DNA from 2 places in the Limnothrix sp. HT2024 genome. Region 2 is predicted to be linked to the other one. Evidence: riboswitches for the same ligand, from Rfam matches in the RefSeq annotation. Region 2 holds a riboswitch; the other holds the start of a gene.

Region 1 (3,871 bases), 890 kb from region 2:
GTGGCCCTGCCGGAGGTGCAAGCGGTGATGATTTCTACGCCGCCTTTTTTGCACTACGCCATGGCCCAAACGGCCCTGGCGGCCGGGAAGCATGTGCTGTTGGAAAAACCGGTGACGATGACGGCGCAAGAGGCGATCGCCCTGGAGCAGTTGGCTACAAAAACAGGGGCGATCGTGGCGGTGGATTTTGAGTTTCGGATGGTTCCGGCTTGGCAATATTTGGCGGAGCTGCTGGCGGACGATCACGTGGGTCAAAAACGCCTGATCAAAATCGACTGGATGGCCTCCAGTCGGGCCGATGCCAGCCGGCCTTGGAATTGGTATGCCCAGCGATCGAGCGGCGGCGGGGCCCTCGGGGCGATCGGGTCTCACACCTTCGACTACATCCATTGGCTATTTGGGCCCGTGCGGCGGTTATTTGCCCATTTGGTTACCTCCGTGCCCGATCGACCCGACCCCAGCAGCGGCCAACTGAAACCGGTGGATTCCGATGATATTTGCCAAATCTTGCTGGAGCTGACCGACGGCACGCCGGTTCAGGTCTGTTTAAGCTCCACAACCTACCAAGGGCGGGGTCATTGGGTGGAAATCTATGGCGATCGGGGCACGCTGATTCTGGGCAGCGACAACCAAGCGGACTATATCCACGGGTTCAAGCTCTGGTATGCACCCGCAGGCGAGCCGTTGCAGGAATTGCCCATTCCCGATCGGCTGGCGTTTCCCCAAACCTATCCCGATGGGCGGATGGCGGCCGTGTTGCGGGTGGTCGATCGCTGGGTGCAGGCGATCGATCAAGGCCAGGCGATCGCCCCATCCCTCCGCGAGGGGATTGCGTCTCAGCAGCTCATGGACTTGGCCCACGAATCCCACGATCGGGGGCAATGGGTGACGGTTCCCGGCACTTGAAAACCTTGGTTTGCTGCAATTGAACAGTCGTATTCCGCAACAACGATGATCTACCAGTACTCGGGGTTGTTGAGAGCTTGGACACAGGAAGACTTTCCCTTGATCGATCGAATCTGATCCCCCGTCAACGATTGAGCTAACCACCCTTCTGGACGCTGTAGCGTGAAGGGGGGCGGAATCACCGCTTCCGTTACCCCTTGGAATCCCACTTTGGAGTAGAACTTGGGATCACCGTAGGTCACAACCAGGTCTACTCCATCCTTGGCGAGAGTATCTAAGCCAAATCTAATCAACCGTTGGCCAATCCCTTGGCGCTGAAAGTCAGTCCGAACAGCAACAGGAGACAGAATGAAGGAATTAGCTCCATTCTCAAAGATCAGTCGTGAGAAAAAAATCCCTCCGATAATTTGGTCAGCTTCTGTGGCAACAAAGCCATAGAAATTACTTGGGTCAGTGCTACTGATTAAGTCTTTTACCAGTCGCCCAACGATCGCTCCTTCGGCCTGACCTTCAGAGTTGGTGAATGTTTGGATGAACAGTTGCTCGATTTCCACTGCATCATTGGGCTGGTATACCGACAGTTTCACGGTTACTCCTTGCGAATGTGGAAGGTCGAAATATGGGTTCGGAATATGTGTAATTTTGCGGTTGATTCAGCACTAATTCAGCATTAGTTGATTCAGCACGAATTGTAGGGTAGGCAATACCCAACACCCTCTAGTCAAGGTACATTCAATCCCCAAGTCATGATTCCCCTCTCCCAAGGTGGGATCGGATTCGTTGAGTGATGCATCATTCAGTGGGCAACGCTCCACAGACGACTTGCCCCTTGAGCATAGGAGTGGCGAGCGACCCCTGTTGAAATGTCTGCGATCTGAATTATGCTCTTGGGATGAATCTGCCCAGCTCGATCGACGGCGGCCACAGCCAAGCCATTTGGCATCCCGTCGCCAGCCGCTGGGCAACCCGATCGTGATTCAACTGCGGTTCTGGTGGAGATCAGCCACCAGAGGTAACGGGGAAAGTCCGGTGCAAGTCCGGCGCTGTCCCGCAACTGTGATGGGCGATCGCCCTGAGTCAGGATGCCCGCCGCGCGGTGTTTATTCCTTCCACTTCTGCGAGGTTCGGACTGTGGAGTCCTCACAACTTTTGTCACCGACGGGCGAAACGCTCGCGGCCAGTTCCGCATCCCCATCCGTTGTTTTCAGCCAAGCTGGCTCCGGGAAAACTAGCCCAGCGCCAGCCAGTGGAGCCACCTCGGTTACCTTGACCCAAGCGGCCGACCAACCCGCCACCGTTCCCATGGCCCTGTTGGTTTGCACAACCTGTGCCAGCACTTGGCAAAACGGCCAGCGAGTGGGCATCAGTGGCGGTGAGCAATTGCTCGATCGCCTGCAAAGCCGTTTGGCGGATGGGGGCAATGGCGCGATCGCCCTGACTCCCACTCAATGCATGAGCGCCTGTAGCCATGCCTGTGTGGTGGCCTTTGCGGCAACCGGTAAACACAGCTACCTGTTTGGGGATTTGCCCCACGATCCGGCCCACCTGGATCAAACCGTGGAGGCGATCGCCGCCTGTGCCGATCTCTATCTCGATCGCCCCGATGGTCTTTTGGCTTGGGGTGAACGGCCGGAACCCTTGAAAAACGGCGTTTTGGCCCGCATTCCCCCCACCACGGTTTCAATCACCTAGGGGCTGTTGCCCACTCCCTAGAATTGTGCATTCATCCCATCCTCCCACTAGGGCTTGGAGAAATTACCCATGCGACAAACCAAAACATTGGCATCGGTTCAAGGTCATTTTGCTGGCGCTGTGGCCGGTTTAGCCCTGCTGTTGGCTGCGTTGCCCGCATCGGCGCACCACATGATGGGTGGTCAGGTGCCCAGCAACGGCTTTGAGGGATTCATGTCCGGTTTGGCTCACCCGGTGATCGGCTTGGATCACTTGGCCTTTGTGGTGGCCTCCGGCTTGGTGGCGATCGGGGCGGCCCGAGGCTGGATTGTGCCTGTGATCTTTGCGATCGCGGCCTTGGGCGGCACGGGTCTACACCTGCAAAGTTGGGATTTACCCTTCCCGGAGCTGATGGTTTCCGGTTCGGTGGTGCTGTTTGGGTTGTTGCTGGCCATGGGTCACCAACTGCCGACGGTGGCCTTGGGGGCGATCGCCCTGGTGGCTGGCCTGTTTCATGGTTATGCCTACGGCGAATCGATCGTCGGGGCGGGCATGGTTCCGCTCACGGCCTATCTGATTGGATTCACGGCCATTCAGCTCACGATCGCCCTGGGGGTGCGGGGGGTGGTGCAACGGTTGGCGGAAGGCTCGATCGCCCAAACCCTGCGCTACATCGGTTTTGCCATTGTGGGTGCGGGCGCGGCATTCTTAGCCTCGGCCTTGGGCGCTTAGGGGATACCTGAGAACTAACTTGAGAGACTTGCAAAGCACGAGTCGTCGTGGGGCAAGGGGCTTAAGCCCCTTGTCTGCGTCAGTTGAGGAGACTCGCAAGGGAGCAGTGATGGCTGTTCAGCCATTCCCTTAGGGCCGCTCAGAACTGGAGTTCCAGAATTGATTCAATACCAATAACCATGCACAAAATTCCCGTTACCGTTGTTACCGGCTTTTTGGGCGCGGGCAAAACCACCCTGCTGCGCCATTTGTTGCAAAATCCCCAAGGCCGCCGGATTGCCGTTTTGGTGAATGAGTTTGGGGAAGTGGGGATTGATGGGGACTTGCTGCGATCGTGCCAAGTCTGTGACGAAGAGGAGACGACTGGCCCCAATAACGGCCCCAGCAACGTGATTGAGCTAACCAATGGTTGCTTGTGCTGCACGGTGCAAGAGGAATTTTTACCGACGATGCAACTGTTGCTCGATCGCCGGGAAGATATCGATTGCATTGTGATTGAAACTTCGGGGCTAGCGCTGCCCAAGCCGTTGGTGCAAGCTTTCCGTTGGCCGGAAATTCGCAC
Region 2 (3,871 bases):
GATAGTGCAGCAACCTGCAATTTGCTCAAAAAACTCTTGCTCGACATCCAACCCCTGAATTTGGGTTCAAGCTTGTCGTTTCTTATTCCAATTTAACGTCACCGTCTATCTGGACATGTCCGTTTGCAGGCTATCTGTAAGCGGCTGTTCGGTTGGGATTTGTGGCGTTGAATTCTAGAACTCAGAAGATCCATCAGCCTTTTATCAAGTTTGAGAAAGATAATGCCAATGATCTCGCCTACTACCTTGTCGGCCCCCTCTAGCCCTTCTCATCTCACAACCCAGGACTACATCGATCTAGAAACCACCTATGGAGCGGATAACTATCATCCATTGGATGTTGTGATTACCGAGGGACAGGGGGTTTGGGTTTGGGATATTGATGGCAATAAATACCTGGATTGCTTGAGCGCCTATTCTGCTCTCAATCAGGGTCATTGTCACCCGCGTATCCTCCAGGCAATGGTGGAACAAGCCGCTAAAGTGACGCTAACGTCTCGGGCCTTCCGTAATGATCAGTTGGGACGGTTCTACGAAAAGCTATGTCAGATTTCAGGACTGCCCAAGGTGTTACCGATGAATTCGGGCGCAGAAGCCGTTGAAACGGCGATTAAGGCCATCCGTAAATGGGCTTATACCGTGAAGGGCGTGCCTGCTAACCAAGCGGAAATCATTGTGTGTAGCAATAACTTTGCCGGGCGCACCATTAGCATTGTCAGCTTTTCCACCGAGGAGCAGTATCAGTCTGGATTTGGCCCATTTACGTCGGGATTTAAAGTGGTGCCCTATGGCGATGTGGCAGCCCTGGAAGCTGCGATTACGCCGCATACGGCGGCTTTCTTTTTAGAGCCGATTCAGGGGGAAGGTGGCATTATGATTCCCCCCGATGGCTATCTCCAACAGGCCGAGCGCCTGTGCCGCCAGAATAATGTGCTGTTGGTGTTTGATGAAATTCAAACGGGATTGGGGCGCACGGGTAAGATGTTTGCTTTTGAACATGAAGGCGTGAAGCCGGATGGAATTACCATCGGTAAGGCATTGTCGGGTGGGTTCTATCCCATTTCTGCTTTTGTGAGTACCCATGCAGTGATGGATGTGTTTAATCCTGGAGATCATGGCAGTACCTTTGGGGGGAATCCCCTGGCTGCGGCCGTAGGGATGGCGGCATTGGATGTAATTGTGGAAGAACAATTGCCCGATCATGCTGCCGAGTTGGGTACTTACTTCATGATGCGATTGCGTGAAATTACCAGTCCTCACATCCAAGAAGTGCGAGGGCGAGGCCTGTTGATTGGGGTGGAGCTGAAACCGGAAGCGGGCGGAGCAAGACAGTTCTGCAAGGCCCTGATGCAAGAAGGGGTGCTGGCGAAGGAAACCCGTGAAGATATTATTCGGTTTGCGCCGCCGCTGGTGATTACGCGATCGCAGCTCGATTGGGCCCTAGAGCGGATTGAACGGGTGTTGACGGCGGCTTAATCATTGCCGTGGTCGAACTTCTTCGCTCGGAATGCTTGTGTTTGCACCATGGCTGATCACGGCAACAACGACTAATCATTCGAGATGCCATAAAGAAATGTAGGGGTAGCCTGCCGAGTTGGGCCGCCCCTACGTTATTGTTGGATGCGATCGGTTTTGATGGGGAACAGCCATCAAACGCAAGGGGGAAAGTGCAGTGCGAATCTGCCGCTGTCCCGCAACTGTGATGAGAAATGAATCTCTGAGTCAGGATGCCCGCCGATTTAAGAATCCATGTTTTACGAACCTGTCTGCGAGGCAACAGACAAACATGAAGCTATCTAAACGATTGAGCCTTGCCATCATGGCAGGGCTAAGTTTCTATGGGGTTGTTAGCTGCCCAGCCCCTGCCCAGGCGATGCATATTATGGAAGGGTTTCTGCCAGTGCAGTGGGCAGCGTTTTGGTGGGCAGTTTCGTTACCTTTCTTGATTGTGGGCTGGCGATCGCTGACTCAAATCGCGCGGCAAAACCCTGAATTAAAGCCGCTGCTGGCCTTGGCGGGTGCGTTTACCTTTGTCCTTTCTGCGCTCAAGATTCCTTCAGTCACGGGTAGTTGCTCGCACCCAACAGGAACAGGCTTGGGTGCAATTGTGTTTGGGCCTTCCGTCATGACAGTGTTGGGCAGCATCGTCCTTCTGTTTCAGGCATTGTTACTGGCTCATGGTGGTCTAACGACGCTGGGTGCCAACCTGTTTTCGATGGCGATCGTGGGGCCCTATGTTGCCTATGGAATTTACTATCTCCTGTTGAAGCTAGGCTCTCAAAAATTAGCGATCTTTCTGGCTGCTGCGTTGGGCGATTTGTTGACCTACATCGTGACTTCTATTCAGCTTGCCCTGGCTTTCCCGGCTGCCCAAGGGGGGATTATGGCGGCATTTTTGAAGTTTGCTGGGATCTTTGCCATCACGCAAATTCCCTTGGCGATCGCTGAAGGGTTGCTGACGGTTCTGGTCTGGAACTGGCTACAAGCCTACGCTCGCCCAGATCTGGAAACACTGAGGGTACTGAAGCAGGAGGCGTAAAACAATGAATAATCCACTAAAGAAATACGAAAACGGGCTGCTGGTGATTGCAGTGCTGGCGCTGGCAGTGCTGCCCTTGTTCTGGGTGAAGGGTGACTATGAGGGGGCTGATGTAAAGGCGGAGGAGATGATCGGGGAAGTTCAACCCGGCTATCAACCTTGGTTTCAGCCGCTGTTTGAGCCGCCCAGCGGTGAAATTGAAAGTCTGTTATTTGCTTCCCAAGCTGCACTGGGAGCCGGGACTATTGGTTTTGTGATTGGGCGCTATCGCGGCAAAAGCAAGGGGCAAGATCACCGAGAAGATTGAACGCGCGCGAGGTTGCGGCGGTTTATGGCTCATCACCTAGATGTCTACGCCTGCACTAATCGGTTACGGTGCATTTCACCCCAACAAAAGCTGTGGTTTGCGATCGCCACCCTTCTGATTGCTCTAATGGCACAGATCAGTACTCAACTGCTGATTGTGTTGTGGCTGGCTGTTTGGACGGTGGGCTATGCCCGCATTCCCATCAAGGTGTACTTGCAGGTTTTGATGGCTGCTGGGTTGTTTTTGGTCACTAGCCTGCTGGCTTTAGTCCTGAATTTGGTCTCAATTGAGCAGATGGTATCTGTTCAGCAGGATCAGGTGGGTGGGGTGGCGATCGCCAATGGCTATCTTTGGGTCAGCCGCAGTGGACTGGTGCAAGCATTGCAGATTGGAATGAGGTCGATCGCCTGTACCTCTTGCTTGCTGTTTGTGTTGTTGACTACGCCGTTTACCGATTTACTGCAAGTCCTCAGACAATGGCGAGTTCCGGTTTTGTTAACTGAACTGTTGTTGCTGATGTATCGATTTATTTTCTTGCTGTTAGCGGTCATGACTGAATTACAACTGGCCCAGCGTGCAAGAGGGGGGTATCGGACAAGGCAACGGTGGATTTACAGTGTGGGGCTGCTGGTTAGTCAGTTACTGGTGCGATCGCTACAACATTATCAACATTTCTCACTGGCCTTAGCAGCCCGCGGCTTCAATGGTAGTTTTCGAGTTGAAGCCGGTCAATCTTATTTTTACTCGAAACGCTACGCCATTGAGGCGATTGTTGGCTGTGTTGGATTAATAATTTTGGAGCTGAAGATTCGACTTTTTCCAGGTGTTTGATGGCTGATGTGCTGTTGGAACTTCATGAAGTTTGTTATGCCTATCCTCATTGCGATCGTTTTGCTGTTCGGCAACTCAGTTTCAAGGTGCCTGTGGGTCAAAAGACTGTGATTTTAGGCCACAATGGCTGTGGTAAATCAACACTGTTGTTTTTGATTGCTGGATTATATCGCTGCACTTCAGGAATCATCACT

Evidence for each region. A riboswitch is a leader RNA that binds a small molecule or an ion and turns the genes downstream of it on or off. The one in region 2 is predicted to bind cobalamin.
Region 1: it holds a riboswitch for cobalamin, as region 2 does, so the genes downstream of both, AC2IAX_RS12040 (DUF1636 domain-containing protein) here and AC2IAX_RS15705 (energy-coupling factor ABC transporter permease) in region 2, are expected to answer to the same signal.

What each region holds. Positions count from the first base shown of each region.
Region 1 is NZ_CM181121.1:2,966,335-2,970,205, reverse strand. Features, by position in the region: gene AC2IAX_RS12050 (Gfo/Idh/MocA family protein) at 1-906, shown strand, start outside; gene AC2IAX_RS12045 (GNAT family N-acetyltransferase) at 957-1,493, opposite strand; cobalamin riboswitch at 1,874-2,014, shown strand; gene AC2IAX_RS12040 (DUF1636 domain-containing protein) at 2,038-2,598, shown strand; gene AC2IAX_RS12035 (HupE/UreJ family protein) at 2,668-3,309, shown strand; gene cobW (cobalamin biosynthesis protein CobW) at 3,489-3,871, shown strand, end outside.
Region 2 is NZ_CM181121.1:3,857,568-3,861,438, forward strand. Features, by position in the region: gene rocD (ornithine--oxo-acid transaminase) at 223-1,476, shown strand; cobalamin riboswitch at 1,611-1,753, shown strand; gene AC2IAX_RS15705 (energy-coupling factor ABC transporter permease) at 1,820-2,539, shown strand; gene AC2IAX_RS15710 (energy-coupling factor ABC transporter substrate-binding protein) at 2,544-2,846, shown strand; gene cbiQ (cobalt ECF transporter T component CbiQ) at 2,871-3,677, shown strand; gene AC2IAX_RS15720 (energy-coupling factor ABC transporter ATP-binding protein) at 3,677-3,871, shown strand, end outside.